Regions from separate parts of the Stenotrophomonas sp. KH_029 genome, predicted to be linked through region 1. Evidence: riboswitches for the same ligand, from Rfam matches in the RefSeq annotation. Region 1 holds a riboswitch; the other holds the start of a gene.

Region 1 (16,124 bases):
ATCCACCGGGCCATCGCCCTGGGCGGTCTCGGCGACGCGGTTGCCGTCCGGATCGGACAGTTCCACCAGCGCGTTGGCGCGGCTGCCGACATCGCTGATGGTCATCGAGGCCAGCCGGTAGCCGTTCTGGGTGGCGCTGCCCTGCATCAGGGTCTGCAGGTCGGCATCGGTGACCACGCGCTGCTGTTCGCACAGCGCCTTGAACTGCTCGAACACCAGCTTCAGCTCTTCCTCTTCCAGCCAGAAGCCCAGCGCGCGCAGGCGCTGGTCGACCGCGGCGCGGCCGCTGTGGCGGCCCAGCACCATCTGCGAGGATTCCCAGCCCACGTCTTCGGGGCGCATGATTTCGTAGGTGCCGCGGTGGCGCAGCATGCCGTGCTGGTGGATGCCCGATTCGTGCGCGAACGCATTGGCGCCCACGATCGCCTTGTTGCGCTGGACCGGCATGCCGACCAGCCGCTGCAGCAGCTGCGAGGTGCCGACCAGGCGCGGGGTATTGATCCGGGTGTCTTCCTCGTAGAAGGCATTGCGTACCTTCAATACCATCGCGATCTCTTCCAGCGAGCAGTTGCCGGCGCGCTCGCCGATGCCGTTGATGGTGCATTCCACCTGGCGCGCGCCGCCTTCGATGGCGGCCAGCGAGTTGGCCACGGCCAGGCCCAGGTCGTTGTGGCAGTGCGCGCTGAAGACGATGCGGTCGCTGTCGGGAACCCCGGCGATCACCCGCTGGAACATGCCGCGGATTTCCTCGGGGGTGGTGAAGCCCACGGTGTCGGGCAGGTTGATGGTGGTGGCGCCGGCGGCCACCGCCACGCGCGCCACTTCGATCAGGAAGTCCTCTTCGGTGCGGGTGGCATCCTCGGCCGAGAACTCCACGTCGTCGACGTACCCGCAGGCCATGCTGACATGCTTGTGCACCGATTCCAGCACCTGCTCACGGCTCATGCGCAGCTTGTGCTCGCGGTGCAGCGCGCTGGTCGACAGGAACAGGTGCAGGCGCGGCTTGGCGGCTGCTTCCAGCGCCTTGGCCGAGGTCTCGATGTCGCCGGCCAGGCAACGCGACAGCACCGCCAGGGTGGTCTGGCGCAGCTCGCGGCCGATCAGGGTCATCGCCTCGCGGTCGGACTGCGAACTGGCCGGGAAACCGGTTTCGATGATGTCCACGCCCAGTTCGGCCAGGGCGCGTGCCATCACCAGCTTCTGCGGCGGGGACATGCTGCAGCCGGGCGATTGCTCGCCGTCGCGCAGGGTGGTATCGAAAATTCTGATGCGGGGGGAGTTGGGCATGGTCACCAGGAGGTCTCCTCGACGGCAATGTCGGATGGGATGGCAGGAATGGCAGGAATGGGATGCGGAACGGAGTCGGGGGGTGTGGCGAGCACGGTTGGTAGCGGGGGTCGCGTGCGCTCGCTGGCGCGGCGGCGTGGTTTGCGCGGTGGCCGCGGGCGGATGTCGGCCAGCAGCTGGGCCAGCACCATGGCGTCGATGTTGCCGCCGGAGACCACCGCGCACTTGCGCTTGCCGGCCACGCGGCGGCCGGCGGCCAACGCCAGCGCGCCGGCGCCTTCGGCGATCACGTGTTCTTCCAGCGCCAGCCGCACCAGGGTTTCGCGCAGCTCGGCCTCGCGCACGATCACCACGTCGTCCAGCAGGGCGCTGCACAGCTTGCGGGTCAGAAAGCCGGGGATCTTCACCTTGACGCCGTCGGCCAGGGTAGCGACCGGGGCGATTTCGCGGACGTCGCCGCGGATCGCGCGGGCCATCGAATCGACCCCTTCGACCTGCGCGCCGACGATGCGCACGCCCTGCGATTTCAATGCCAGCGCCACGCCCGAGGCCAACCCGCCGCCGCCGATCGGCACGATCACCACGTCCGACGCATGCGGGGCCAGTTCGATGCCCAGCGTGCCCTGGCCGGCGATTACGTCCGGATCGTCGAAGGCGGACAGGAAGCGGTAGCCGTGCTGGTCGGCCAGCGCACGGGCGAAGGCATAGGCCTCGTCATAGCTGTTGCCGTGCTGGCGCACGGTGGCGCCCCAGTGGGCGACACCGGCGATCTTGGTGGCCGGTGCGCCGTGCGGCATCACCGTGATCGCCGGGATATTCAGCCGATAGGCGGCCCAGGCCACACCCTGGGCGTGGTTGCCGGCCGAGGCGCAGATCACCGGGCGGTCGTCGCCGCGTTCGCGCCCGGCCAGCAGCGCATTCAACGCCCCGCGCACCTTGTAGGAGCCGGTGCGCTGCAGGTTCTCCAGCTTCAGCCAGACCCCGAAACGTTCGGCGTAATGCAGCGGGGTAGGCGGCAGGTAACGGCGCAGCCGCGCCTGCGCGGCCAGCACGTCGGCGACGCTTACGTCGCCTACCTCCGGTTCCTGAGCAGTGCGGCTAGCCGGCATGGCGCAGCTGGCCACGCTGACAGCCGGCCGCATGAAGCCGCTGGAACGGAATGTCGTCGTGGTGCGACGTCGTGCGTCCTGCACGCGCACCATTTGCACATCCCTGTGCTTCGCGGTGCGACCTTGTGCGTCCTGCACGCGCACCACTCGCACATCCATGTGCTTCGAGAAGACCCCTCCGTACCGGCACCGGGACAACGGTGCGGGCGTTCATGCCGATACTCCGGGGCCGGGTTCCAGTGCGCTGATCCGCACCGACACGCAGTCGTAGATTTTCTCGATCTGCCGGCGCAGGGTCTCCGGCGGGCGCGCGCTGTCCACCACCAGTTGCAGGTGCCAGCGGCCGGCGTCGGCGGCGTTGGGCGCGCCGGCGATCGCGCGCGGGGCGAAGCCGCGGCGTTCGGCCATGCCGATCACGCGCAGCAGCGCGCCTTCGGCCGGGGTCAGCACCAGGTCAAGCCGGTATTGCATTGGGGAACTCCTGGGACTGGTGTGCGGGGTTGCTGTCCAGCATGGTGCTGTTGGCGGTGTTGGGTGGTACCAGCGGCCACACGTTGGCGCGCGCATCGATGCCCACGTGCAGCAGCGCCGGGCCGGGCTGGGCCAGCAGTGCGGCCAGGCCCCCTTCAACATCGTCGCGCGTGTCGATGCGGGTGGCCGGAATGCCGAACACCTGCGCCAGCGCCGCGAAATCGGGGTTGTCGGACAGGTCGATCTCGCTGTACCGCTCGGCGAAGAACAGCTCCTGCCACTGGCGCACCATGCCCAGCGAACTGTTATCCAGCAGCACGATCTTCACCGGCAGGCGGCAGCGGGCGATGGTGACCAGCTCCTGCACGTTCATCATGAAGCTGCCGTCGCCGGAGACCAGTACCACGGTGCGGTCGGGGCAGGCGAACTGCGCGCCCATCGCTGCCGGCAGGCCAAAGCCCATGGTACCCAGGGCGCCGCTGGTCAGGTGGTTGCGCGGGTGGTTGAAACGGCAGTGCTGGGCCACCCACATCTGATGCTGGCCGACGTCGCAGGCGATGATCGCGTCGCTCGGGGCCAGCTCGCTCAGGCGCTTGAGCAGCGCCGGCGCATAGATGTGCTTGCCCGGCGCGTCGTAGCGCGCGGCGAAGCGTTCGCGGTGGCCGCTGCAGCGTTTGCGCCAGCCGTCCTGGGCCGGGGTGGGCGTGTCGCAGGCGGCGGTCAACGCGCGCAACGCGCTGCCCACGTTGCCCGGCACCGCCACATCGGCGGTACGCAGCTTGGAGATTTCATACGCATCGGCGTCGATGTGGATGACCCGTGCAAACGGGGCGAACTCGTTCAACTTGCCGGTGGCGCGGTCGTCGAAGCGCGCACCCACCACCACCAGCAGGTCGCTTTCCTGCACGGCCATGTTGGCCGCGCGGGTGCCATGCATGCCCAGCATGCCCAGGTAGTGCGGGTGCTGCGCGGGCAGCGCACCCAGCCCGCGCAGGGTCAGCACGGTGGGAATCGCACTGGCGTCGACGAAGGCACGGAAGTCCTCGACCGCATCGCCCAGGGCGACCCCGCCACCGGCATAGACCACTGGCTTTTCAGCCGTGGCGATCGCCGCGATCGCCTGCGCGATGGCGTCCGCCTGTGGTGCCGGCGGCGGGTTCACCGCCTGCGGAACATGCGCAGGCAGGTGCGAGGCATCGGCGATCTGCACATCCTTGGGCAGGTCGATCAGCACCGGCCCGGGCCGCCCTTCGCGGGCGATCCGGAACGCCTCGGCGACCACCCGCGGCAGGTCCTCGACACGGCGCACCAGCCAACTGTGCTTGACGATCGGCAGGGTCAGCCCGAACACGTCCAGTTCCTGGAACGCGTCGGTGCCCAGCAGCGGGGTGGCGACCTGGCCGGTGATGCAGACCATCGGTACCGAGTCCAGCATCGCATCGGCGATGCCGGTGACCAGGTTGGACGCGCCGGGTCCGGACGTGGCCACGCAGACGCCGACGTGGCCGCTGGCGCGCGCATAGCCGTTGGCGGCCAGGGCCGCGCCCTGTTCGTGGCGGACCAGGATGTGCTTCAACCCGGAATCCACCAGGGCGTCGTAGAACGGCATGATGGTGCCGCCCGGATAGCCGAACAGCGTGTGCACGCCTTCGGCTTCCAGGGCCTGCGTCAACCAGCGTGCGCCGTTGCGGGGCGCGCTGCTGTGGGCGGAGGTGTTCATGCGGTGACCTTTACGAAAGCGGGTGGGGGAGCCGCGCAGTTACGCGGCTTGACTTTGCAACCAGACCATCTTGGCGCGCAGTTCCTTGCCTACCTTCTCGATCGGGTGCTCCAGGTCGGCCTGCTTGAACTTGTTGTAGTTCGGCAGGCCCGCTTCGTATTCGGCCACCCAGTTCTTGGTGAAGGTGCCGTTCTGGATGTCGGTCAGCACGTCCTTCATGCGCGCCTTGGTGCCGGCGTCGATCACCCGCGGGCCGCTGACGTAGTCGCCGTACTGGGCGGTTTCGGAGATGAATTCCAGCATGCGGGTGATGCCGCCTTCGTAGAACAGGTCCACGATCAGCTTCAGTTCGTGCAGCACTTCGTAGTAGGCGATTTCCGGCTGGTAGCCGGCTTCCACCAGGGTCTCGAAGCCGGCCTGGACCAGAGCCGAGGCACCGCCGCACAGCACGGCCTGCTCGCCGAACAGGTCGGTCTCGGTTTCTTCCTTGAAGGTGGTCTGGATCAGGTTGGCGCGCGCGCCGCCCAGGCCGGCGGCGTAGGCCAGCGCGAACTCGGCCGCCTTGCCGCTCTTGTCCTGGTAGACCGCCCAGATGCACGGCACGCCGCGGCCGATCTCGTATTCGCGGCGGACCAGCGCGCCCGGGCCCTTGGGCGCCACCAGCACCACGTCCAGGTCATCGCGCGGCTTGATCATGTCGAAGTGCACGTTCAGGCCGTGCGCGAACAGCAGTACCGCGCCCTGTTTCATATTGGGTGCGAGCACGTCTTCATAGAGCTTCTTCTGCACCATGTCCGGGGTCAGCACGGCGACCAGGTCGGCGTCCTTGACCGCCTCGGCCGGGGCCTTGACGGTGAAGCCGTCGGCCTGTGCCTTGACTTCGGTGGGGCCGCCCGGGCGCAGCCCGACGACGACATCGAAGCCGGATTCACGCAGGTTCAGCGCGTGCGCGCGGCCCTGGCTACCGTAGCCGACAACGGCGATCTTGATCTGGGGCAGGTCGTTGGTGCTCATGGGGGAGGTCCTTTGGCGGAAAGAAAAAAAGTGGCCGACGGTCAGCGACGCGTCGGCCAGTCAGGGGAAGCGGTGGCATGCGCCGTGCCACGACCGCAGGCACCGGCCGTGCAGGCGGTGGGCATCGAAGCAGTGGTGGCGGGAGGGCGGTTCATGGCGGCAGGGGGCAGTCGAAAGGGGGAGGGGAGGAATGCAGGGGCTCTGAAACGAAAAAACCCGCACCTGGGTGGGTGCGGGTTTTGATGGATACCTGGCAGTCTTGCTTACACGCCGGTCCGTCCCGCACCTGTTGGTTGGGTAATAAGTACGAGGACGAGAAGCGAACGGATCGAGGCGCCGCCGGTGTCGGCGTGCTGGATGGATTCGCGGGTGGCTGTGCGCTGCAACATGAGATCGAGAAAACCACAGGCGTTTTGGCGCTGTCAACCCTGGCGGCCAGATTTCCGACAGTTTCGCCTGCATCCAGCGCAAAGCCTCGCCACGCAAGGATGGTTGCGGTTGAAATCGTTACGGTGAACCCGAATTCACTATTTTGGCGCGGCGTTCTGCGCGGATTCCGGGCCGCCCCGTGCGCCTGGCATGACCATTGTCGGATGTCATCGGGGGCGCGGTGCGGCCACTATCGGGGGGCTACCCTCCATCAGGAACCACCCCGTGTCCCGACATCTTGCCCGCGGCCTGCTTGCCGCCGCCGTGCTGTGTGCCCTGCCGATCGCCGCGATCGGTGCCGACCGCATCACCGGCCATCCCTTCGCCACCCGTTCGGAGGTGATCGCCCCGCACGCGATGGCGGCCACCTCCCAGCCACTGGCCACCCAGATCGCACTGGATGTGATGAAGTCCGGCGGCTCGGCGGTGGACGCGGCGATCGCCGCCAACGCGGCGCTGGGGCTGATGGAGCCGACCGGCAACGGGATCGGCGGGGACCTGTTCGCCATCGTGTGGGACCCCAAGACGCAGAAGCTGTACGGCTACAACGGCTCGGGCCGCTCGCCGAAGTCGCTGACCCTGGCCGAGTTCCAGCGCCGCGGGCTGAAGGAGATCCCGGCCACCGGCCCACTGCCGGTGTCGGTACCCGGCGCGGTAGATGGCTGGTTCGCGCTGCACGAACGCTTCGGCCGCAAGCCGATGGCCGACAACCTGGCCCCGGCGATCGGCTATGCGCGGCAGGGCCACCCGGTCGCCGAGGTGATCGCCTACTACTGGGATCGCTCGGTGCCCAAGCTGTCCAAGTACCCCGGCTTCACGGAACAGTTCACCGTCGACGGCCACGCCCCGCGCAAGGGGCAGATGTGGAAGAACCCGAACCTGGCCAACACCCTGGAGCAGATCGCGCGCGGTGGCCGCGATGCGTTCTACAAGGGCGATATCGCCCGCACCATCGACAGTTATTTCAAGGCCAACGGCGGCTACCTGAGCTATGAGGACCTGGCCAGCCACCATGGTGAGTGGGTCGAGCCGGTGAGCAGCAACTACCGTGGCTATGACGTCTGGGAACTGCCGCCCAACAGCCAGGGCATCGCCGCGCTGCAGATCCTCAACGTGCTGGAAGGCTACGACTTCTCCAAGATCGCCTTCGGCTCGCCCGAACACGTGCACCTGTTCGTGGAGGCCAAGAAGCTGGCCTTCGCCGACCGTGCGCGCTTCTACACCGACCCGGCGTTCCACCCGGCGCCGGTGCAGAAGCTGGTGTCCAAGGCCTATGCGGCCGAGCGGCGCAAGCTGATCTCGATGGACAAGGCGCTGCGCGAAGTGCAGCCGGGCACGCCGAAGCAGCTGCAGGAAGGCGACACGATCTACCTCACCGTGGCCGACGCGGACGGGATGATGGTGTCGCTGATCCAGTCCAACTACCGCGGCATGGGCAGCGGCATGGCACCGCCGGGGCTGGGCTTCATCCTGCAGGACCGCGGCGAGATGTTCGTGCTGCGCAAGGACCACCCGAACGGCTATGCGCCGGGCAAGCGCCCGTTCCAGACCATCATCCCGGCCTTTGTGACCAAGGATGGCAAGCCGTGGATGAGTTTCGGGGTGATGGGCGGGGCGATGCAGCCGCAGGGGCATGCGCAGATCGTGATGAACATGGTCGACTTCGGCATGAACCTGCAGGAGGCCGGCGATGCACCACGTATCCAGCACGAGGGCTCGACCGAACCCACCGGACAGGCCACGGCGATGAGCGATGGCGGTGAGGTCAACCTGGAAACGGGCTTCCCGTACGAAACGGTGCGCGCGCTGATGCGCAAGGGCCATCGGGTGGTGTTTGCCGATGGTCCGTATGGCGGCTACCAGGCGATCCTGCGCGACCCGGACACCGGGGTGTACTACGGGGCGTCGGAGAGCCGCAAGGACGGGCAGGCGGCGGGGTACTGAGCAGGAGCAGCTGCGAAGCGTTCTGCATTTGCCTGGTTTGGGCCGGCGTGGGTGGGGGTGCGGGACACGCCGTAAACCCTTCCTTGGGGGCTTGGCGAAAACTTGCTCGCATGCGCGTTCCTGCGCATCCGGCAAGGCCAGGGTTGGGCGTCCTGCCCAACCCGTCCGGCGCATGCGCCGGACCCATGTTTTCGACAGTCCCGCACCCGCACCCACCCCGACCCTCAAGCCGACAACAGCGAAGCGACCGCTCTTAGAATAAAGAGCGAAAATCTCAAGGTGCCCGAGCAGCCTCGTCCCGTGTCTCTTCCTGCGCGGCAATCTCGCGTTCGATCCAGGCATCCATCATCCGCCGCGCGCGCTGCGCACGGCGGCGCTGCAGCGCGTATTCCATGTCCAGCACCCGGTACAGCGACCACATCACCAGCAGCATCAGCAGCGCGAATGGCAACGCCGCGATCGTGATCATGCCCTGCAGGGCGGTCAGCCCGCCGGCCAGCAGCAGCACCCCGGCAATCAACGCGATCGCCACGCCCCACACCATGCGCCGCGCCAGCGGCGGGTCGCCGGCTTCCTCGGTGGACATCGTGGCCAACACCAGCACCGCCGAATCGGCCGAGGTCACGAAGAAGATCATCAACAGCACCAGCGCGATCACCGACAGCACCATCGGCATCGGCAGGCTGTCGAACATGGTGAACAACACCGTCTCATAGCCATTGCCCAGCGCCTGGGCCAGGTCCACATGGCCGAAGATCTGCGACCACAGCGCCGTGCCGCCAAACACCGAGAACCACACAAAGCCGAGCACGCTGGGGGCGATCACCACGCCCAGCACGAACTCGCGGATGCTGCGCCCGCGCGATACGCGCGCAATGAACGAGCCCACGAACGGCGCCCAGGCGATCCACCACGCCCAGTAGAAGATCGTCCAGTCCGCCACCCAGGTACTGCCCGAGAACGGCGACATGCGCAGGCTCATCGTCACCAGCGAATTGAGGTAGGACCCGATCGTGGTGGTGAACGTGTCGAAGATGAAACCGGTCGGCCCCAGCACCAGGATCAGCGCCAGCAGCAACGCCGCCAGGCCCAGGTTGAAGTTGGACAGCCACTTGATGCCGCGGTTCACCCCGCTGGTGGTGGAAGCCATGTACAGCACGAACGCCACCACGATGATGGTCAGCTGCACCGGCACCGTCGAGCGGATGCCGAATACCCGTTCCACGCCGGCGGCGATCTGGATCGTGCCGAAGCCCAGCGTGGTGGCCACGCCGATCGCGGTGGCCACCACCGCCGCCACGTTGACCACCGTTCCCATCCAGCCACGGTGGTGGGCGCCGATGATCGGCTGCAGCAGGTCGCTGATCAGCCCGCGCCCATTGCGGTTGAACTGGAACCAGGCCATCGCCAGCCCGATCAGCGCATAGATCGCCCACGGATGCAGGCCCCAATGGAAGAATGCATAGCGCATCGAGGCGCGCGCTGCTTCCATGCTCTGTGGCGCCAACCCTTCCGGTGGCTTGATGAAATGCGAGATCGGCTCGGCCGCCCCCCAGAACACCAGGCCGATGCCCATCCCGGCGGCGAACAGCATCGACATCCAGCTGGCGTTGGAAAAATCCGGTTCGGCCTCTTCGCCGCCGATGCGCAGGCTGCCGAAGCGGCCGAACGCCAGGTACATCAGGAACGACAAGGTGATGAACACCACCAGCAGGTACATCCAGCCGGTACTGCGGATCACCGTGGTCAAGCCACTCTGGACCACGTCGTTGAAGGGGCCGGGCGCGATGCCGGCGATCAGCACCAATGCGATGATCAGTGCGATGGAAATACGAAACACCATAAAGGAGTTTCTCCGTACAAAAGGGGCGAGCGAATGCCTGCCGTCTCCAGCACCACCAACCGGCGCTGGGGCGAATCAAGCCGGTCGATGCCGGACAATGCGGAACTCCTGGGCGGCAGGCCACTACCGTGCCGCGCCGCACCATTCTAGTCGATTCACCGTCAGCAGCCTTTCACGTGCAGCGATGCCGCGGCATCCAGGCGCAGCCGCGCACGCCAATGGCGCCGCCGTTGTGGTCTAATTCGCCCCGAAGCGGGGGTACCTGGTCCATCTGGGCCGGGTTGAGACAGTCCCATCGAACCTGATCCGGTTGATACCGGCGTAGGGAAGCTTCGCAACTGCCGATGTATTGCGCCGCAGGGCCCCCGTGCCCGCAGACCGCCCGCAATCCCTCGGCCGTGCGCCGCCGTTTCGTCCCTCCCAACACGAACCCTCCGCTAGCGGCCGTACCGCCAGTTGCCGGGTTCAACCAGGACGATACCGATGAACGCAGCGCTTTCCACCTTGCAGCAGCAGGCCCAGCAACTCTCCGAGTCGGTCACCCGGCCCATTCCCGGTTCGCGCAAGATCCACGTCCAGGGCACGCGCAGCGACCTGCAGGTGCCGATGCGCGAAATCGTGCTGACCCGCACGCCCACCCTGTTCGGCGGCGAAGAGAACGCTCCGGTGACCGTGTACGACACCTCCGGCCCGTATACCGATCCGCAGGCACGCATCGATCTGGCGGCCGGGCTGCCGGCACTGCGCGCGGCCTGGGTCGCCGAGCGCGGCGACACCGAAATACTGCAGGGCCCCAGTTCGGCGTTCGGCCGCGCGCGCGATGCCGACCCGCGGCTGGACGCGGTGCGCTTCCCGGCACGCAGCGCGCGGCGCCGCGCCGTGGCCGGTGCCAACGTCACCCAGATGCATTACGCCCGCCGCGGCATCGTCACCCCGGAAATGGAGTTCGTGGCGATCCGCGAGAACCAGCGGCTGCAGGCCGTGCGTGACGCGGCGCTGCTGCAGCAGCACCCCGGCCAGGCGTTCGGCGCGTCGATCCCGGCCCTGATCACCGCCGAATTCGTCCGCGATGAAATCGCCCGCGGCCGCGCCATTCTGCCCAACAACATCAACCATCCCGAATCCGAGCCGATGATCATCGGCCGCAACTTCCTGACCAAGATCAACGCCAACATCGGCAACAGCGCGCTGTCCTCGGGCATCGCCGAGGAAGTGGAGAAGCTGGTCTGGGCGATCCGATGGGGCGCCGACAACGTGATGGACCTGTCCACCGGCAGGCACATCCACGAAACCCGCGAGTGGATCGTGCGCAACTCGCCGGTGCCGATCGGTACCGTGCCGATCTACCAGGCGCTGGAGAAGGTCGATGGCCGCGCCGAGGAACTGACCTGGGAGATCTTCCGCGACACCCTGGTTGAACAGGCCGAGCAGGGCGTGGACTATTTCACCATCCATGCCGGCGTGCTGTTGCGCTACGTGCCGCTCACCGCCAAGCGGGTCACTGGCATCGTCTCGCGCGGGGGCAGCATCATGGCCAAGTGGTGCCTGGCCCACCACAGGGAAAACTTCCTCTACACCCACTTCGAGGACATCTGCGAGATCATGAAGGCCTACGACGTGGCCTTCTCGCTGGGCGACGGCCTGCGCCCGGGCTGCATCGCCGATGCCAATGACGCCGCGCAGTTCGGCGAGCTGGAGACGCTGGGCGAGCTGACCCGCATCGCCTGGACGCACGATGTGCAGACCATGGTCGAAGGCCCCGGCCATGTGCCGATGCAGTTGATCAAGGAAAACATGGACAAGCAGCTGCGCGAGTGCGGCGAGGCGCCGTTCTACACGCTGGGGCCGCTGACCACCGACATCGCACCGGGTTATGACCACATCACCAGCGCGATCGGTGCGGCGATGATCGGCTGGTACGGCACGGCGATGCTCTGCTATGTCACCCCCAAGGAACACCTGGGCCTGCCCAACCGCCAGGACGTGCGCGACGGCATCATGGCCTACCGCATCGCCGCGCATGCCTCCGACCTGGCCAAGGGCCACCCCGGCGCGCAGGTGCGCGACAACGCATTGAGCAAGGCGCGCTTCGAGTTCCGCTGGGAAGACCAGTTCCACCTTGGCCTGGATCCGGAGAAGGCCAGGGAATTCCACGATGAAACCCTGCCCAAGGACGCGCACAAGCTGGCCCACTTCTGCTCGATGTGCGGGCCGCACTTCTGTTCGATGAAGATCACCCAGGACGTGCGCGACTATGCCGCCGGACAGGACGCGCAGGCGCAGGCCGCGATCGCGGCGGGCATGGCCGAAAAGTCGGCCGAATTCCGCCAGCTCGGCGCCGAGGTCTACCGCCCGCAGTGAGCACGGCGCCGGGGCGGCACCGCGCCGTCCCGGCATGCTCATCCAGCCGTGGCGTGTTCCGCGATAAGCTCGGCGGCGACCGCATGGGGGAACCGGCATGGCGATAGCACGTACCACCAAATGGCTGGCCATCGCCCGCCGCCATCCCTCGGCGTGGTTGTTGGGGGTGCAACTGCTGGGCGTGCTGCTGTACCCGGCGATGGACGAGGCCGGGGCCAGTGGCGCGCTGTTCGGGGCGTTCGGCATCGCCGTGCTCGGCTTGGCCTTGTGGGTGGCGCGGCGCAGCCCGCTGGGGATCGGGCTGGCCCTGCTGCTGGCGATCCCGGCGGTGGCGTGTTCGGTCAGCGGCGCCCTGCTGGGCCGGCCCGGGCTCACCACCGCCGCCCAACTGCTGGAGTGCCTGCTGTATTTCTATACCGCCGGTAGCTTGACCGCCTACATGCTGCAGGACCACAAGGTCACCCGCGATGAACTGTTCGCCGCCGGTGCCACCTTCACCTTGCTGGCCTGGGCGTTCGCCTTCGCCTTCGCGGTCTGCCAGCAGTGGTACCCGGGCAGTTTCCTCGCCACCAGCGAGAGCGAATTGCGCACCTGGATGGAGCTGCTTTATCTCAGCTTCAGCTTGTTGTCGGGGGTGGGGTTGAGCGATGTGGTGCCCGTGCATCCGCAGGCCCGCGCGCTGGTAATGCTGGAACAGTTCGCAGGCGTGATGTATGTGGCCCTGGTGGTGTCGCGTCTGGTCGGATTGACCATGCTGCGGCGTGAACGAAACTGAATCGCAGATAAAAAATTCGCGCCCGAAGGCGCGAATGGTGACGTCATTTATGTGAATTCGTCGGCGAGAGAGAGCCTGGTGTCGTCCACGCGCACAGGCGCGGTTAACCGGCATAGGCTAGTATTCGCGCGCTTCAGTGTTTTTGCGCTTTGCGCTGATGCCTTGTGCGGAATCTGGCGGTTCGTTCGATCGGTGGTTGATTGCGATGAATGCTGCGTTCCCGTTGTTCTGCATTCACTCGTATCACCGGAATGATCAGCATCGATAGTGGGCCACCTTCAGCCGATCAGCTCAGGATCGGCGATTGCACCGTTACCTTGTCCTCGCGTGAGGTCATGGCGCCCGGTGCGCGTCGTCCGCGCCGGCTCACGCCCAAGGCGCTGGGCGTACTGAAGGCCCTGCTGCGTTGCCCCGGCACGGTGGTGACCCGCGAGGAACTGTTCGCCGAGGTGTGGCCCGATACATTGCCCACCAACGACGTGCTGACCCAGGCGGTGACCCAGTTGCGCAAGGCCTTCGCCAGCGACGACGAGGCCGGCACCGCCTACATCGAAACCATCGCCAAGACCGGCTACCGCCTGCTGGTGCCGGTGCGGGTGGTGGAACTGGATCCGGGCGCACCTGCTGCGGTTGCGGTCGAGCCGGATGCGGCAACGGCTGCCGCGACGGCCGGGGCGGTGCCGGCGACCGCGCGCGTGCGCTGGCGGCGGATCCGTCGGCATGTGCTGCTGCTGGTCGGGCTGGGCATGCTGGTGGCGCTGCTGGTGATGGCCGCACTGCTGCTGCAGCGGCCCTCGGCGGCGGTGGCGTCCAGCGGCGTGCTCGAGGACGGCAGCCGGGTGGTGGGCAGCCCGCAGCGCCCCTACCGCCTGATCACCGCCACCGCCGGCTTTGAGACCTATCCGACCTTGTCCCCGGATGGTTCGCAGGTGGCCTATGAGGCCGACAGCACCACACGCAAGGGCAGCACGATCAAGGTCCAGACCTCGGGCAATGCGCCGGCACGGCCGCTGACCGACACCCCCGACGGTGCCTCGGACCGCTTCCCGAACTGGTCGCCCGATGGCCGCGAGATCGCCTTCGCGCGCTTTGCCGCCGACGGCGCCTGCGAAGTGCTGATCGCCAGCGCCACCGGCGGCGCGGTGCGCCACCTCACCCGCTGCGATGGCACCGAGCTGCTCAGTTTCGATTGGACCCCCGACGGCCGCGGCCTGCTGTTCGGGTCGCTGGCCGGGCGCTTTGCCCACCGTGGCATCCGCATCCTGGACATCGCCAGCGGGCAATGGCGCGCGCTGGCCTATACCGTGGCCGAGGACAGTTTCGACTATGCGCCGCGCTACTCGCCCGACGGGCGCTGGATCGTGTTCGTGCGCAACCCGCAGATCGGCGATCTGTGGCGGCTGCCGGCGCAGGGGGGCGTGCCGGAGCAGTTGACCGACGATTCGGCCGAGATCCGTGGCTGGGCTTGGCGCGGCGACAGCCGCCACATCGTGTTCGGCCGCCGCGTGGACAGCGAAGCGCGCCTGTATGAGCTCGACACGCAGACCCGCATGCTGCGCGATGTCGGCATCGACGATGCGCAGTCGCCGGCGGTGTCGCGGCACAACGACATGCTCGCCTTCGTGCACCGCAAGGCGCAGTTCGGCCTGTTCCGGGTGCCGCTGGAGCAGGGCCATCCGGGCACGCCCGAGCGCCTGTTCGCCTCCAATGGCCGCGATGGGCAGCCGATGCTGGCCCCGGACGGCCGGCAACTGGTGTTCACCTCCGACCGCTCCGGCAACTACGGGCTGTGGTGGGCCGACCTGGCCCGCCCCGAGTCGCTGCGTCCGGTCGAAGGGTTGCGCCCGGAAACCCGGCAGGCGGCCGACTGGTCGGCCGACAGCACCCGGTTGCTGGTCTCCGGCCGCGATGCGCAGGCCCGGCCGGTGATCTACGAAGTATCCCCGCGCGATGACTTGGTGGTGCCGCTGCCGGTGCCCGTGGCGCAGCCGTTGCAGGCGCTGTACGCCGGCGATGCCGCGCACGTGCTGGTGGTCGAGCGCGATGCCAGCGAACGCATGCGGTTGCTGCTGTTCGACCGCCGCGACAGCCCCTGGCGCCTGTTGGGCAGCATCGACGGGGTCTCGCAGGCACGCTTCGACCCGGCCGCGCAGCGCGTACTGTTCACCCGGCTGTCGGCCGGTGGGCTGTGGTCGGCCGATGCGTTGCTGGACCCCGGCAGCATCCGCCAGGTCAGCGGGGACCGGCCGTCGCGCTGGCGCTACCGGACCTGGGCGGTGGCCCGCAATGGCAGCGTCGATTACCTGTCCAACCGTGCCGATTGCGCCACCTTGTTCTCGCGCCTCACCCCCGGTGCGGGGCCTGCCGAGTACTGCCTGGATGCCGACCGGTTGAGTGCGGGCAATGGATTCAGTGCGCAGCCCGACGGCAATGCGCTGTACCTGACACTGGCGGTGGCCGACGGTGCCGACATCGGCGTGATGCCGCTGGCCCAGGCCCCGGCCCCGGTCTTCTCGGCCGCAGCCAAGGCGCTGTTTTTCAAGGGAAAATAAGCGTCGTCTTTCCTTCGTACCGGCCTCGTGTCGAATTCGGAGGAATCTCGTAGGTAATTCCTGACCCGGCTCGCCCGATTTGGCAAAACGTTTGCCCAGCAACGGCAAACACACGGTGCAGTCATGCGTCAGCTCTCCCTGGCCGATCGCGGTCAATCGCTCTCCCTGGACAAGATCGTCGACGACGGACCACTGCCCACCTGCCTGGGCGTGGCCCGGCTCGGCAGCCTGCAGACCGCCGGCAGCACCTTCACCGTGTGGATGCAGCTGCGTGGCAGCGCCTGGGTGGAATCCAAGGAAGGCCGCTTCCGCCTGCGCCAGCGCGAATGGATCGCCTTCGAGAAGGAATCCAGGCCGATGATCCAGGCCGGCCGCGATGGCCTGTGCATCGGCCTGAGCCTGACCCCCGAAGCCCTGCGCGCGCTGGGCGAACTGGTCGACAGCAGCCTGTATGCCGGCCGCGGCAGCATGAGCCGCGGCGAAGTGCGGGTGGCGTTGCGGTTGTGGCGCGATGCCCTGGCCAGCGGCCAGCCGGCGCAGGCGCTGCGCCCGGTGCTGCTGCACCTGGCCTCGCTGCAGCACGGGATGGCCATCGGCGTGCAGCGTTGCCCGGGCCGTT
Region 2 (16,124 bases), 1.1 Mb from region 1:
TCGAACTGTTCGTCGGCTTCCTGCTGGCCATGGCCGCCGGCCTGGTCTGCATCTACATGGTGCTGTTGCTGCTGTTCAACCATGCGCTGATGCCGATCACCATCCTGGCGGCGGTGCCGCTGTGCGCCGGCGGCGCGTTCGGTGCGCTGCTGATCACCCAGAACATGTTGTCGCTGCCGGCGCTGATCGGCCTGCTGATGCTGATCGGCATCGCCACCAAGAATTCCATCCTGCTGGTGGATTACGCGGTGATGGCCGAGGACGAGCACGGCATGAGCCAGCACGATGCGTTGATCGATGCCTGCCGCAAGCGCGCCCAGCCGATCATCATGACCACCCTGGCGATGGGCGCCGGCATGATGCCGATCGCCCTGGGTTTCGCCGGCGATTCCAGCTTCCGCGCGCCGATGGCGATCGCCGTGATCGGCGGCCTGATCACCTCCACGCTGTTGAGCCTGATCGTGATCCCGGCCGCCTTTACCGTGGTCGATGACCTGGGCGAATGGCTGTCGCGCAGGTTCCGCCGCCGCTCCTCGCATTCGGCCGGCCACGCCGCCGACTGAGCGTGGGCCGATGCCCTGGCGCAGGCGGCGGCTGCCTGCGTCAGGCCTTCCCGGCCGCTGCCTGGATCATCTTCCAGCCGTTGCCGGACGGGTCCCGGAAGCCGGCATCCACGGTGCCGTAGCGCTCCACCGGCTCCTGGTTGAATTCGACCCCCTCTGCGCTCAGCCGTGCATAGGTTGCGCGGCAGTCGTCCACGTGCAGCACCAGCGGTGGCATCGCGCCCTTGGCGACCAGTGCCTGCAGTGCCTGCGCGGTGGCCGCGTCATGCACCGGCGGGCCCGGCCGGAACAGGCCCAGCTGGAACGATGGCTGCGCCGGGTGCTGCACCGTCAGCCAGCGGTAGTCGCCATTGCCCACGTCGGTATGCACGCCGAAACCCAGCTTGCCGACGTAGAACGCCAATGCTTCATCCTGGTCGCGCACATACAGCCCGACCACACCGATACCCTGATTCATGGAACCTCCGTTGTTGAAGGCGTTGTTGTACCGGCTGCCCTGCCGCGCCGCTTCTCCGAAACTGCGCTGTCCAGGTCCGGCCGCCGTGCCGCCCGTGCGATGCACTCCGGCGCCTGTGCGGGTAGGGGGCCGCCGGCACGTACCTGGCCGGGGCTGTGCCCGGTGATGTCGTGGAAGATGCGCCCGAAGGTGCCCAGGCTGTTCCAGCCGGTCTGGTAGGCGATCTCGGTGATCGGCAGCTGGGTATCGCGGCACAGCGCCACCGCGCGCTCGATGCGCCGGGTCAGCAGGTAGCGGTGCGGCGGCAGGCCGAAGGCCTGGCGGAACTGGCGCGCGAAGTAGGCCGCCGACACCGCGCTGACCTGCGCCAGCCGTTGCACCGGCCATGCTTCGTGCGGGGCGCGGTCCATCCGGTCCTTGGCTCGTAGCAGGCGTCGCAGCAGTTCGGGGCTCTGGGGCATCGTCTCGGTTCGCCTGGTGGGCTGGGCTACGGCGCCGGCCACGGCACGCGTCGGATCGTCTGCCGATGGTAGGTTTGCCGAGGCCGGGCGGCAAGCAGGGTGCGCGGCGCGGCACGGCCGGGCTGGAATGGCTGGCATGGGTCACGCTTCCGGCCGCGTGCATGCAACTGCAAGCCCAATGTCACGGGCAGGTCACCGGCGCTGCGAATACTCCGCCGGTCTTCCACTACCCACCTGACCGATGCGCGCCAACGGCCGATACCCCCGCGTTTCCCTGCTCGCCGTGCTGCTCGGCGCCGCTGTACAGGCGATGGCTGCCGAACCGGCGCCCGCCGACGATGCCCGCACGCTGGACCAGGTGCAGGTCATCGGCCAGGCCACCAGCTATGCCAAGACCACGGTCAGCCAGGAAACGCTCAACCGCCAGCAGATCCTCAGCAGCGTCAACAACGCGCTCAACGAACTGCCCGGCGTGGTGGTCAGCGAGGCCGATGCCACCGGTTCGTCGGTATGGGGTACGCAGATCAGCATGCGTGGCTTTGTGACCAACCGCGATACCCAGCAGATCGGCACCACCATCGACGGCCTGCCCAACGGCGGCTCCGGCTACGGTGGCGGCTCGCTGGCCAACCGCTACATCGACACGCTCGACCTGGAAACGGTCGAGGTCAGCCAGGGCACGGCCGACATCTCCTCGCGCTCCAACGAGGCACTGGGCGGCACGCTGAACTTCCTCACCAGCGACCCGCTGGCCGAACAGCGCCTGCGCATGGTGGTCGGCGGCGGCGACCACGACGCCCGCAAGTATTACGTGCGCTACGACACCGGCCTGCTCGGCGGCCACACCCGTGCGTGGGTGAGCACGTCCTCGGCGCGGGTCAGCGACTGGATCGACGGCACCGGCAAGGCCAGCAACGACAACCTGGCCGCCAAGTTCATCACCGAGCTGGACCGCTGGACGCTGAGCGGCTACGCCTCCTACAACGATGCCGACGAGCCGGAGTACACCAGCGTCACCCCGGCCGCGTATGCCACCAACCCCGACCGTGACGGCCTGACCGGCACGCTCACCGGCATTCCCAACCTGGACCAGAACTACCGCTCCGGGTCGCGCGCGCTGCGCGAGAACACCTTCGGCTACCTGCGCGGGGCCTTCGACAGCGGCAACGGTTTCAAGGCCACGCTGACCGGCTACGCGCACAAGATGGAAGGCCGCGGCGACTGGCTGCCGCCGTACCTGGTGCAGGCGCGCAATGATGGCGCCGGCCGCCCGGAATCGGAGTACCTTGGCGGCGGTACCGTTTACGGGGGCAGCGCCCTGGGCCAGTTCTACTTCGTCAATCCCGACGGCAGCGCCGCGCAGGTGCGGGCCGGCTGCGTGCCGCGCCCGGGCTTCACCGCCGAGTACGATCCCAACTGCTATGCCGCCGGCGTGCAGGGCGTGCAGTCCTATCGCCACTCCCATTACGACAACGACCGCGCCGGCGCCACCGCCGACGTGGAATGGAAGCAGACCCTGGGCACGGTCGACAACACCGTGCGCGCCGGCGTGTGGGTGGAGCAGTACGACCGCAGCGTGCGCCGCGACTGGCACCGCCTGCTCAATGTCGGCACCGACATCAGCTTCGACCACCAGCCGTACTGGGTGCAGTTCGAGGACCGCTACAAGACCAGCGAGCAGATGTACTACGTCGAAGACGTGGCGCGCTTCGGCCCGTTCAGCGCGCGCGTGGGGGTCAAGCAGTTCTTCGTCGACCAGAAGCGCAGCCGGGTGATCGGCAATGCCGAGAACGTGCGTTCCGATTCCCGGTCCGACCCGCTGCTGTCCGCCGGCGGCACCTGGACGCTGCCGGTCGAGGGCCTGGAGCTGTTCGGCGGCTATTCGCAGAACTTCGCCGCCATCCCGTCCGGCGTGCTCGGCGAGACCGATGCACAGCGGTTCGCGCGGGTGGAGCCGGAGACCGCCGACAACATCGAACTGGGCCTGCGCGTGAGCCGCTGGCCGCTGACCGGTTCGCTGACGCTGTACAACATCAAGTTCGACAACCGCATCGTCTACCTGCCGGCACGCCTGGCCAACGGCATCGACTACCTGGACGAAACCGACGGCGTCTACGAGAACTTCGGCGGGGTGGAAAGCACCGGCCTGGAAGCGGCGCTCGGCTATGGCTGGGACAACGGCTGGCGGCTCAATGGCGCCTACACCTACAACCGCTCCAAGTACCTGGGCAGCGGCAACCTGGCGCGCGACACCGAACTGGGCATCGTCGATGGCGCGCAGGTGATCGGCCAGCCCAAGCACACCCTGGTGGTCTCGGCCGACTGGCAGGGCGAGCGCTGGAATGCCGGCCTGTCCGGCCGCTACCTGGGCGAGCGTTACCTGGACGCATCCAACGCCAACCGCCTGCCGTCGGCCACGGTGTTCAACGCCAACATCGGTCTGGACCTGCAGGGCCTGTCGCCCAAGCTCAAGGGCGTTGGCGCCAGCCTGGTGGTCAGCAACCTGACCGACCGCAAGTACCTGGCCGGCGTGGACGGCAGCGACTCGGCCTTCATCGGCGCGCCGCGCACGGTCGGTTTCTCGGTACGGGTCGACCTGTGAGCCCAGCGCGTCCGCCGGTCGCCGACCCCGCCCGCCGCCGCCTGCTGCAGGGTGGCGTGACGGCCGGGATCGCCGCGCTGCTGCCCAGCATCGCGCGGGCAGCGGCGATCGCCCCGGACACGCGCAGCGGCAGCCTGGAGGACGTGCAGCACATCGTGGTGCTGATGCAGGAAAACCGCGCGTTCGACCATTACTTCGGCACCCTGCCCGGGGTGCGCGGCTTCGGCGACCGCTTCGTCGCCCCGGCCGCGCCGTTGCAGCCGGGCCAGCCGCCGCGCACGTTGTGGCTGCAGCCCAATGCCGCCGGTACCGGCGCCATCGCTCCGTTCGCGCTGGATACCGCCGCGCAGTTCGGGGTCATGCGCGTGGAAGGCACCCCGCATACCTGGCCCGATGCGCAGCGCGCCTGGGACCACGGGCGCATGGGGCAGTGGCCGGCGGCCAAGCAGGACCATGCGATGGGCTACTACCGACGCGCCGACCTGCCGTTCCAGTTCGCCCTGGCCGAGGCGTTCACCGTCTGCGATGCCTACCACTGCGCGATGCAGGCCGGCACCAATCCCAACCGCCTGTTCCTGTGGACCGGGCACAACGATCCGCATGCACGTGGCGGTGGCCCGGCGGTGGCCAACTCGCACGACAACTTTCCCGAACTGGGCGGCCACCCCGATTCGTATACCTGGACCAGCTATGTCGAGTGCCTGCAGCGTGCCGGCGTGGACTGGCGGATCTACCAGGACATGGCTGACAACTTCACCGACAACCCGCTGGCCGGCTTCGAGCGCTTCCGCCAGGCCTGGCGTGCTGCGCCCGGCCACGATGCGGCCCTGCGCGAACGAGGGGTGAGCACGCGCGGGCTGGCCCAGCTGCGCCAGGACGTGCTGAAGGGCCAGCTGCCGCAGGTCAGTTTCATCATCGCCGACGCCGCCGGCAGCGAGCATCCCGGCCCGTCCAGCCCGGCCCAGGGCGCGGCGTACACCGCGCGCGTACTCGATGCGCTCACCGCCGACCCGCAGGTATGGAGCCGTACCGTGCTGCTGCTGATGTTCGACGAGAACGACGGCTTCTTCGACCACATGCCACCGCCGGCACCGCCATCGCCCGATGCTTCGGTGGCCGGCGGCTGGGCGGGTGCCTCGGCGGTGGCCACCGACGGCGAGTACCACCAGCACGCCTCGCCCGGCAACGAGAAGGCCGATCCGCTGGACCTGCGTGGCCGCCCGTACGGGCTTGGCCCGCGCGTGCCGCTGTATGCGATTTCGCCGTGGAGCCGCGGCGGCTGGGTCGATTCGCAGGTGTACGACCACACCTCGGTGATCCGCCTGATCGAGCGCCGTTTCGGCGTGGCCGCGCCGGCGCTGTCGCCGTGGCGCCGCGCGGTCTGCGGCGACCTCACCGGCGCCTTCGATTTCGCCCATCGCGATACGCGGCCCTTCCTCGCCTCGCTGCCGGCCACCGCCGCCCTTGCCGCGCGCGCGGCCGCCCTGCCGGGGCGCACGGTGCCGGCCTTGCCCGAAAGCCTGCCACCGGCGCAGCAGGAACCGGGCATACGTCCCGCCCGCGCGCTGCCGTACCGCCCGCAGGCGGACATTGCCGTGGATGCGGCGGCGGTCACCCTGCAGCTGGCCTGCGAAGGCGCACCGGCGGTGCTGCACGTCTACGACATGCTGCAGCTGGAGGCGATACCGCGCCGCTATACGCTCGCCCCGGGCATGCCGTTGCAGGGCCGCTGGGCGCTGCACAAGGGCAGCGGCTACGACCTGTGGCTGCTGGGCCCCAACGGCTTCCACCGCCATTACCGCGGCGCGGCAGGCGCGGCCGCGCCGGTGATTACGACGGTGGAGCGCAGCGCTGCGGGGCTGCGCCTGCAGCTGCACAATCCCGGCCCGACCGCGCAGGCGGTCGGCATTTCCGCCGCTGCCTACGCCGCGCAGATGCCCGCACGCCAGCTGCAGCTGCAGCTGCAGCCCGATGAACGTACCCAGATCGTCTGGGATGCCGCGCCCACCGCCGGCTGGTACGACCTGCAGCTGCAGCAACCCGGCGTCTGGCAGCGCCTGGCCGGCCGCGCCGAAGATGGCCGGCCGGGCACCACCGACCCGGCGATGGGGGCCGCACCGTTGCGGCTGTTGGCCGACTGAAGCCGCCAGCAGGCCGTTGCCGCTAGCGCTGCCCGGCCACGGCCGGCAGCGCGGTGCGCCGGCCCGCCGCGGTCCATGCCCGCAGTCCCATCACCGCCAGCGCCACGAACACCACGTACAGCGCGGCGGTGAGGTGCAGCGATTTGATCAGGTACATGCCGACGTAGACCACGTCCACGACGATCCACAGCCACCAGCTGGCGCTGTGCCGGCGTGCCTGCCACCACTGCGCCACCAGGCTCAGTGCGGCCAGCATCGCATCCAGCCACGGCAGCGCGGCGTCGGTGAAGTGGTGCATCAGCGCCCCCAGCGCGATCCCGAACGCCACGCCGACGCCCAGGTCGCGCAGCAGCTGCCGCCGCGGCAACGCGACGATCACGATCGCACCGTCCTGCTGCGCCTGCCGCCGCCAGCTGATCCAGCCGTACAGCAGGAAGCCGCCGAACACGACCTGCAGCAAGGTGTCCGAATACAGCCTGGCCTCGGCGAACACCAGCGCATACAACGCCACCGACACCAGCCCGACCGGCCAGGCCAGCATCCAGCGGCGTGCCATCAGCCACACCCCGAGCGCGCTGAAGGCCACTGCCGACCATTCCAGAACGGCCGGATTCATAGCCCGAACGTCACCGACAGCCGTGCCTGGCGCGGCGCCCCGGCGAACAGGTAGTAGTCGCCGGCGGTGCTGCCGGTATCGCGCCAGTAGAAGCGGTCGAACACGTTGTCCACCGACAGGTTCCAGGTCACCGGGTGCGCGCGCAGCGTGTGCTTCACGCGCAGGCCCAGGTCGACCACGTGATAGGCCGGCGCGCGCGCGCTGCCATCCACCGTGGCGGCGTTGGCCGACGCGTAGCGCCAGCCGCCGGTGAGCGCCAGGCCGGTGGCGAATGGCAGCGTGTAGTCGGCCTGCACGCTGGCACGCAGTTTGGGCACGTTGACCAGCTGGTGGCCCTCGTACAGCGCGGTCCCGGTGCTGCGCGCACGTGCCTGCAGCGCACTGACGCTGGCGTTGAGCACCAGGCCCTGGGCGATGCGGCCGTTGGCGGTCAGCTCCAGGCCCGTGTGGGTCTGCTGGCCTTCGGCAACGAACGTATACCCGGCGTCGCTGCCATCGGGCTTGGCGTACTGGAACGGCTGCGAGGTGCGGAACACAGCCGCGCCCAGGGTCAGCGCATCGGAGCTGGCGTACTTGATGCCCACTTCGGTCTGGCGCGACAGCACCGGGGCCAGGAACGCACCCTCGTTGGAGGTCCAGAATGGGGCTTCCTGGCCCAGCGAAATGCCGCGCACGTAGCTGGCGTACACATTCACCGCATCGGTGGCCTTCCAGACCAGCGCGGTCTGCGGCAGGAACCGCGACAACGTGCTGTGCCGTTCGGCGTTGCCGCGCTTGTCGAAGGCGCGCTCGTCCAGGCGCACGAAGCGCCCACCGGCCAACCACTGCCAGTGATCGCCGAACTGCATGCGGTCCATGGCGAACAACGCGGTCTGCGCGCTGTCCAGGCGGCGCACCGACGGCCCCGGTTGCAGCGGCGAGGGGTCGAACACCGGCACCTGCGCATCGTGGATATTGGCCGTGCCCACGTACTCGTTGACGTTGCGGCGCTTGTCGACGGTGCGCTCGAAACGATCGGCACCGATGCTGAGCTCATGGCCCACGCGCCCGGTCTGGAAGCGGCCGCGCAGTTCGGCGCGTGCTTCCAGGTTGCGGCGGGTGTCGTCGGGGCTGCGGTAATCGTAGATGTCGTAGTCGCCGTTGGGCGCGAAGTAGTTGCCCGGCACGCTGCCATCGGCGCATGCGGCGGCGTAGTAGCAGCCGTAGGCGAAGGCTACGTTGTCGTCGATCACCGAGCGGCTGTAACCGGCCGACACCCGCGACTGCCAGTCGGCGTTGAAGTCGTAGGTGTGCAGCGCGCTGAGGTTGGTGCTGTCGATGCCCACCGGCTTCTGCCAGGGCTGGTAGCCGAGCATGTGGCTGCGGTCCACGCCGCGCGGCAGGGCGCTGGCGCCAAGCAGCTGGTAGCCCGAGGCCGAGCGCTGCGCGCTGGTCTGGTAGCTGGCATCCACTTCCAGTTTGCTGCGCGCGCTGATCAACCAGTCGGTGGCCAGCGCATAGAAATTGCGGCGGCCGTCGGCGTGGTCGATGTAGGAGGCGCTGTCGTCCCAGGCGGCATTGAAGCGCACCCCGAAACGCGGGGTCAGCCAATGGCCGACATCCACTGCGGCATAGCGCGAGCCTTCGGCGTCGGTGGCCAGGGTGAGGTTGCGCACCTCGTCCGGGCGCTTGCCGACGTAGTTGATGATGCCGCCCGGCGCCATGACCCCGGCGGCCAGCCCGGCCTCGCCCTTGAGGATCTCCACCTGCTGCACGTTCTCCAGCGCCAAGCGCTGCTCGCCGGCGATGCCCAGGCCGTTGAAGCGGTAGCCGGTGGCGGTATCCAGCGGGAAGCCGCGGATGGCGATGTTCTGGTAATAGCCGACCGGGGCGTAGCTGTCGCCCAGCGAGGCGTCGTTGCTGGCCAGCTCGGACAGCGTGCGCACCTGGCGGGTATCCAGCAGGCTGCGGTCGAGCACGGTCATCGAGGCCGGCGTGTCCTTCCAGTCGCCGCTGCCGAAGCTGTTGGACTGGGGCGCGGCGACAGCCGCTTGCCGGGCCTGCACGCGGACGGCGGCCAGTTCGGTCGGGGAGCGTTCGGGGGCGTCGGCGGCAGTGTCGCTGGCGTACAGCGGCAGGGCAGTGCACAGGGCGACGGTCAACAGCGCGGGTCGGTAGCAGCGGTTCATTCGATTCGTCATCAGCCAAAGAGACGAAGCGACGGCGTGCGCGCACCGACCCATCCGGTCGTTGCACCCACTGCACAAAGCTCCCTACGCCGGTGCAAACCGGATCAGGTTCCAAGGGACTCTCTCAGCCTGATCATCCAGGCACCCCCGCTTCAGGGGCTATTTCACCACAATCGGCGCGGCTCTGCCCGCGCCGGCTCAGGCGGCCGCATGCAGCGCCGCCAGCAAGGCCTGGCCCTGGGCGCCGTTGAACCAGCGGGCATGGCCGAGCAGGAAGGTGTGGTAGGCCACGTCGGCATTGGCCGGCGAGCCGGTGATGGCCTGGAAGTACTCCACTTCGGACAGGGCAAAGTCCAGGTGCACGATCGGCAGCAGGTCGGCCAGCAGCCGTACCCGCGCGGTCGACAGCGGCAGCACCTGGCGGTAGCCCTCGAGCAGGGCCAGGGCGATGTCCACGCGTGCGGCTGGCGCCGCAGCGTCCACTTCCAGCCAGGCGATCGCATTGCGCTCGATCGCCGTGGCCAGGTCGAACAGGGCGCTGGTCGGTGAGGCCAGGCCGAAGTCGAGCACGGTCTCGATCGCCTGCCCGGCGCCGGCCGGGGACCACAGCAGGTTGGAGACATGCCAGTCGTTGTGCGTCCACAGCCGCGGTTCGTCCTGCAGCCGGCCGGCCAGGCGGGCGTGCCAGGGCAGCACCGCGCGCTGCAGGTCGCGCTCCCAGTCCTGGCCGGCCAGGTAGGCGGCCAGGCCGGGCCGCTGCGCCAGGCCGGCGCGCAGCAGCGCCAGCGGATCGTCGGCGCGGATCAGGTCGTCGCGCGCCACCAGCAGGTGGGTGCTGCGCTGGGGCGCGTGATGGTCGGCGGCGGCCTGGTGCAACCGGGCCAGCATGCGCCCGGCCTGGCGCGCCTGGGCCAGGTCGGTCAATGGCGTCCACGAGGGCGCGTCGCGGTAAAGATCCTGGCCGCGTCCCAGGCTGTGCAGCTCATAGGTCCAGCCGTCGTGCTCGACCGCGCTGTCGCCGTTGGCGGCGTGCAGCACCTGCACCACCGGCACCCCGCGTGCGGCCAGGTGGGCGATGAAGCGGTGTTCTTCGCCCAGCACCGCCGCGCTGCGCACGCTGCCGTGGTGGCGTTTGATGAACACCGGCCCGGTCGCGCTGTCGACGATGGCGGCGGCCGACAGCGGTCGCGGGCTGTGCCACAGCAACGGGCAGGGGCCGTCGAGCTGCCGGTAGCGTCCGCCCAGCCAGGTGATTTCGGCAGCGGTGAGCGGCGGCCAGTCGGCGGCCACCGCATCGTTGTTGAGGCCCTGCACGAGGTGGTTGTCGTCGTTCATCGGAAAGCAGTCGGGCGTGCGCACTGGCGGGGGGCGTTAGGGAGGCTCTGATCAATGATGCCATTTATTGAAAAGCAGGCCTCCGGCCGCCGGACACTTGCCCGCTCAGGGCGGTCTCAAGAAGCAAGCGCAACACGTGATCTGAATTCGGCGATCTCTTTGTCCATCACTTCGGCGGGCGTCTTCCAGCCCAGCGTCTGACGCGGGCGTGTGTTCATGAGCATCGCAACGTGATTGAGATACTCCTGGCTCGCGCTCGACAGATCAACGCCCTTGGGCAGGAACTGCCGAAGCAATCCGTTGGTGTTTTCGTTGCTGCCGCGCTGCCACGGCGCGTGTGGATCAGCAAACCAAACGTCGATATCCAGGCGGTCCATCAGCTCTGGGTAGCACGTCAACTCCGTGCCTCGGTCGTAGGTCAAGCTGGTGCGCATGGATTCGGGCAGCTTCTTCAGTTGGCGACTGAAACCCTGTAATGACCCACCGGTTTCTGCTCAGGTCATGCGGTTAATGTAGCGGTATAGGTGACCTCCTCCCAGTAATTTAGACCAGCCAGAACTATAAAATTCGGCGACACTCAGGCCCAAGGAGGCCCGTCGCCATGAAGAAGTCGAAGTTCACTGAAGAGCAGATCGCGTTCGCCCTGAAACAAGCCGAGAGCGGCACGACGGTCGAAGAGATTTGCCGCAAAATGGGTATCAGCCAAGCTACGTTCTACGCTTGGCGCAAAAAGTTCGGCGGGTTAGGCGTGTCCGAACTACGCCGGCTACGTCAGCTTGAGGAAGAGAACCGCAAGCTCAAGCAATTGGTCGCCGATTTGAGTCTGGACAAAGTTATGCTGCAGGATGTGCTCTCAAAAAAGCTCTGAGGCCCACGCAGCGCAAGACGCTCGTGGGCCACTTGGTCGACCGTTATCGAGTTGGGGTTCGCCGGGCTTGCGAGGTCGTAAAGCAAAGCCGTTCGGCGTGGTATTACCAACCCCGTGAGAATGATGATGCGCCACTACTTCTGCGGATCGAAGAGATCGCTGCCACGCGGGTTCGCTACGGCTTCTGGAGAATATTCGTGCTGTTGCGCCGGGAAGGCTGGAAGGCCAACCACAAACGCGTCTACCGGCTTTACTGCCAAGCGGGCCTCAATCTGCGGCGTAAGCGTCCTCGCAGACGCAAGGCCGCAGCACACCGCCTGGAGCGCACGATGCTGACGGCTCCAAATCAGGTTTGGAGCATGGATTTCGTGGCCGATGCCCTATTCGACGGACGCCGCTTCCGGGCGCTGACCGTCGTGGACAACTTCACCAAGGAAAGTCTAGCCATCGAAGTGAATCAGCACCTCAAGGGCGAAGACGTGGTGGCCGTGATGGAACGCCTACGCCACCAGCGCGAGCTGCCGCAACGCATCCAGACAGACAACGGCAGCGAATTCGTCTCGATCGTGATGGATCGCTGGGCCTACGACAATGGGGTGACCATGGACTATTCCCGACCTGGCACACCGACCGACAACCCCTTCATCGAGTCGTTCAATGGCAGCTTCCGGGACGAGTGTCTCAACACGCACTGGTTCCTGTCGCTCGATGACGCCCGCCAGAAGATCGAAAGCTGGAGGGTCGATTACAATCATTTCCGGACGCACTCATCAATCGGCGATGTCCCACCAGCCGAGTTTGCCGCCCAATTCACGTCCCCACCCAACGCCGAATTTTCCACTTCTGCTCGGGCCTAACGCGGGGAGGAGGTCAGAGGAGGCTTAGACTATGACGAGCATCCTCTACTTCAAACCGGGGCACGGCCACAGTTGACCACACCTCAACACCCATGAAATATCCATTCAACGATGGTGTTGAGATGTGAGATCACACTGACTGAATTGAGGATAAAATCACATATACCTGACAGTAAAGGTTAGCGAGCCGGACATCACAATTTCGCCCGAAGTATCCAAATCATCCCCAGGACGAATGACGGGCACTACCCTCATTGGAATAGTGAATTGCCGGCCGATCGCAGGAACGCCAACGATGCCGCCGCCATCCAAATTACCCCAAGAAAAAGAAACAAAACTACGAGTGCGCATGTAACGACCATAGAACCTAGCGGCGTCTCGCCATCCCGCGGAATCGGAAGGACTTCCTCCATTGAGAAGTCTGATCACACCCAACCCGTCAACTGTCGCACCAGATGACAGCGCCAGACCATACATGCCGATGTTTGTGCCACCATCATCACCGAGACCCATTTTCATGGCACTGTCCGCATCTGCCCGGTCGGGAAAAGTAAGGGTCGATACAATCGTACTATTCTTATTATCATCAATATCAATCAATATTGATGTCGCAACATCACAAGCAATCGTTAACGATACGTCGTCCGACTCTGGCAGCATGGTTTGGGTTGTAGCATTCAATGTGGCGGCGGAGTGCCGACCAAGAGCGATCACGCCACCGCCCGAGAATGCGGGAGTGCATGCCCCGGGCACAATAGCGCCACTCATGGTCAGGTCCGCATTTTGTGCCGACGCCAGCAGCGGTGCGAACAAGGAAAGAGCGGCAGCGGTCAACAGTTTGATTTTCATTGCAATGTTCTCTCGTCAGTTTCATGCCCCCCCCCCTTTGCGGAAGGGAGGGGGGGTTTAATTACAGGTAGGTCACCTGGAAGGTGGCCGAGCCGTTCAGCGGCACTTCAGCAGTCAGCGGCAGGTCGTCACCGTTGCGGATGACCGGACGCACCGTCATCGACAGGGTGTGCACATCGGCACTTACCGGAGCGGTACCGGCACCCCACGAGGTGTAACCACCGGCAGCCGAGGTGTAGGCGCGCAGGTAGGGGGAGGTTTCGGCCGCCCAGTTGGCATCGCTACTGAACTGCTTGAAGAGCAGGCTTGCGGCAGTGCCGTCGCCCTGCGCGGTACCAATCACGAGGGCATAGGCACCAATGTTCACGCCGCCAATCGCACCCAGGCCGAACTGAACGGCCGAGCCCGCCACGGCGCCCGGCAAGGTCAGGCCCGGCTGCAAGGTAGCAGCACTGTTGTCAATCACCTGAATGGCCACCGGGGCAGCGGTGCCACCACAGTTGATGGTCAAGGTGACTTCATCGGAGTCGCGCAGAACCGTCTGCGCGGCAGCATTCAAGACCGCCGCCGAGTGACGCCCCAGATCCACCGTGCCACCGCCGGAGAAGGCCGGGGTGCAAGCGGTCGGCACAATGGCGCCGGTGATGGTCAGATCCACGCTCTGCGCATAGGCCAGGGCCGGGGACAGCATGGCGGCCAGCGCCGCCGACAGAAGTTTAACGTTCATGAGAGATTTTCCATTGAGATACGAAGAGGCCAAAGCCTCGCCCCAACGAGGAAAGGCTGAGATCGAGACGGACGTCACTATATGGAAAGCACCACTACGTTGCTATGCAACAATTACGAAAGTTCTGCCGGATAGACGGGTCTTGTCCGGAGCGAACATCCGGGCTCCGACTGCGGTTCAGGCACGCTATGAAACCGGAGATCAAACCGTGTAAACCCAAACTTGCGCTCTCCCGCAACTTCTCAAGAAGAAAAGAAGGGGCGCGTGAACAGGGCGCTACACCTATTTGATCGGGATGCGTGAATCACCCCCCCCTTGATTGTGATGAGTTCGTGAAAAAAAGTACTGAGGCCACCATGGTCATCATCGGCGTGCAGCTGGGCCACGATGGGGCCAATGGATCCGTCGCGTACTCGTCGACAATCTCCTGGCAAGTGCCGCATCAACGGCCTGATCTTCGAGAACCCGGCCTTCGATCGCGACAGCACCTACTTACGGCCCAGTCTACCGACGGAGGGTTATTGCTGTCGAGAACGGACGGGGCATGTACGGAATCATTGCGGCAGCAACGTCAATACAGTGAAAAATATCACAATATTACACAAAACCCGACCACTCCCCGCTACTTTCGTATTTTTTGCATAGGCGCGCCCGCATTGCGGGAGCAGCCTGCAAGCGTGGCGACCGCCACTTACCGGGAGTTTTGATATGCGCCCTCGTACTCGCTTGCCCACCCTCGCCACCGCCTGCCTTGCACTGGGCATTTCCACCCTGGCGATCGCCGCACCAGCCCACTTCACTGCTACGGGCGTACATGCCGATCCCGCCACATCGCGGACCATCGCCACCGATCTGGCCCGCCAGTACGCCAGCCGCGCCGGTTATGACGTGGACCGGGATTGCCAGTGGCAGTTCGAGCCACTGCCACAGCAACGTGCCGACGGCCTGTGGCAGACCGATGCCGACCTCGTCTGCAACGACTGATCACCACCATGAGGCGCACGCGTGATCCTCAGCACTTCCCTGTCGTTGGCGTGGCGCGTGTTGCCTCCTTGTACATGTGGTCTGGCCAGGGCCTGTCCAGAATGATCTTCGAACAGGTCAATAGGCATCTGGCCCGCAAGGGCCAGATGCCTGCTTTCCCAGCAAACGGCATCGTTGATCTCGGGGCCTCACTAATAACGAAACGAAGGGGGGCAAAATCGCCACGCTCCAATCGCATGTCGCATCTGAATTCTTAGACAACGCCTTGTAAACTGCATTTTCAAATATTCGCATTTGTTGCACATACGCCACTGATTTGCGCGCACACCATCTAATAATTGTTCCGGAATCAGTATGGCGAATAGCTCTCTGCATCCAGGAGAGGAGCGAGTAAAAATTCAATTTGGGACATACAACCAATTTTGAGAGAGCTACTATGAAAGTCAAACTTTTTACCGCTGCCATCCTTTCTTCGCTCGTACCGCTGCTGGCCTCCGCACAGAGTGCGGGCCTGTCCATGAACGGCTCAATTGTACCAACGGCCTGCACCCCGGCACTCTCGGCTGGTGGCGTGGTGGATCTTGGTCGAACCATGGCAAGCGCGCTGAATACCACAGTCCAGACCTTGTTAAGGAAGTCTGATTCGATAGAACTGACGGTCACCTGTGGTGCGGCGACAAGATTGGCACTAGAGTTTCTGGACAACGATTTCGGTACGCTTGCGCCGGGCGTTGCTATTCCAGATACCGCTTCCACCCGGCACTATTTTGGTTTGGGTGCTGTGGGAGCGGTTAACATTGGTGGATACGCATTGCTGGTGGAGACGCCGCCTCTCGCAGATGGTGCTGCGATGGTGCGGATTGAGCGGCCGGTTTCAGGAGGGGGGTGGTCGGTAGCTGCCTTGCCTGCGCTTGGCAATATGAATAGTATCCCGTCCCATCAGTCTTGGGGTGTTGGTCCTGCCACTGGGCCGATCGCCGCGCGGGTACATGTCTTGAACTTTTTGGTCGCTTCGGTGATTCGTAAGGGCGAGGACCTTCCTCTTGCCAGCGAAGTTCCGCTGAGCGGTTCGGTTACGCTAACGTTGAACTATCCGTAGCAGCATCTGTGCTGCCTGAATATTCGTCATGAATCGTGCGACCGAAGGGCGCTTCGGTCGAGATTCCCGCGGCGGAAGCGTGGATCCAACGGGTGGTGGGCAAAACTGTGTCTGATTTCGCATGAAGGCTCCGCGTGGTCGTAGCTACAGAGCGCGGCGGGGCACACGCTGATGATTTCGCCCGTAGGAGATCCGCCGATGGCCATGAGCGAGGGAGGTCCTGAACAACTCCGATAGAACAATGAGGTAGTGCCGGTTGCTGGCCGGCAACTGCATGAAGAATGGCCGCCGGTGTTGAGGGGCCTTCCATATAATTGACCTTTGGTGGCGCCGAAGGTCTTGGCCAACGTAAAAGGACCCGCGCCGGAATTGTTCGTGGATGTCACGATCATTGCCA

The links. A riboswitch is a leader RNA that binds a small molecule or an ion and turns the genes downstream of it on or off. The one in region 1 is predicted to bind thiamine pyrophosphate.
Region 2: it holds a riboswitch for thiamine pyrophosphate, as region 1 does, so the genes downstream of both, AC3ITM_RS00975 (TonB-dependent receptor) here and thiC (phosphomethylpyrimidine synthase ThiC) in region 1, are expected to answer to the same signal.

The regions. Positions count from the first base shown of each region.
Region 1 covers NZ_CM174498.1:3,443,653-3,459,776, reverse strand. Annotated here, with positions in the region: gene AC3ITM_RS15495 (2-isopropylmalate synthase) at 1-1,287, opposite strand, end outside; gene AC3ITM_RS15490 (threonine dehydratase) at 1,290-2,396, opposite strand; gene AC3ITM_RS15485 (ACT domain-containing protein) at 2,607-2,867, opposite strand; gene ilvG (acetolactate synthase 2 catalytic subunit) at 2,851-4,587, opposite strand; gene ilvC (ketol-acid reductoisomerase) at 4,627-5,646, opposite strand; gene ggt (gamma-glutamyltransferase) at 6,256-7,974, shown strand; gene AC3ITM_RS15465 (BCCT family transporter) at 8,249-9,817, opposite strand; TPP riboswitch at 10,062-10,163, shown strand; gene thiC (phosphomethylpyrimidine synthase ThiC) at 10,301-12,178, shown strand; gene AC3ITM_RS15455 (ion channel) at 12,276-12,953, shown strand; gene AC3ITM_RS15450 (winged helix-turn-helix domain-containing protein) at 13,205-15,505, shown strand; gene AC3ITM_RS15445 (helix-turn-helix transcriptional regulator) at 15,629-16,124, shown strand, end outside.
Region 2 covers NZ_CM174498.1:204,761-220,884, forward strand. Annotated here, with positions in the region: gene AC3ITM_RS00945 (efflux RND transporter permease subunit) at 1-563, shown strand, start outside; gene AC3ITM_RS00950 (VOC family protein) at 604-1,020, opposite strand; gene AC3ITM_RS00955 (helix-turn-helix transcriptional regulator) at 1,017-1,481, opposite strand; gene AC3ITM_RS00960 (TonB-dependent receptor) at 1,723-4,083, shown strand; gene AC3ITM_RS00965 (phosphocholine-specific phospholipase C) at 4,080-6,224, shown strand; gene pnuC (nicotinamide riboside transporter PnuC) at 6,247-6,840, opposite strand; gene AC3ITM_RS00975 (TonB-dependent receptor) at 6,837-9,008, opposite strand; TPP riboswitch at 9,073-9,167, opposite strand; gene AC3ITM_RS00980 (phosphotransferase enzyme family protein) at 9,207-10,343, opposite strand; partial or broken gene AC3ITM_RS00985 (IS30 family transposase) at 10,460-10,822, opposite strand; one part of gene AC3ITM_RS00990 (IS3 family transposase) at 10,945-11,197, shown strand; one part of gene AC3ITM_RS00990 (IS3 family transposase) at 11,197-12,068, shown strand; gene AC3ITM_RS00995 (DUF1120 domain-containing protein) at 12,225-12,917, opposite strand; gene AC3ITM_RS01000 (DUF1120 domain-containing protein) at 12,979-13,722, opposite strand; gene AC3ITM_RS01005 (hypothetical protein) at 14,353-14,628, shown strand; gene AC3ITM_RS01010 (DUF1120 domain-containing protein) at 15,065-15,727, shown strand.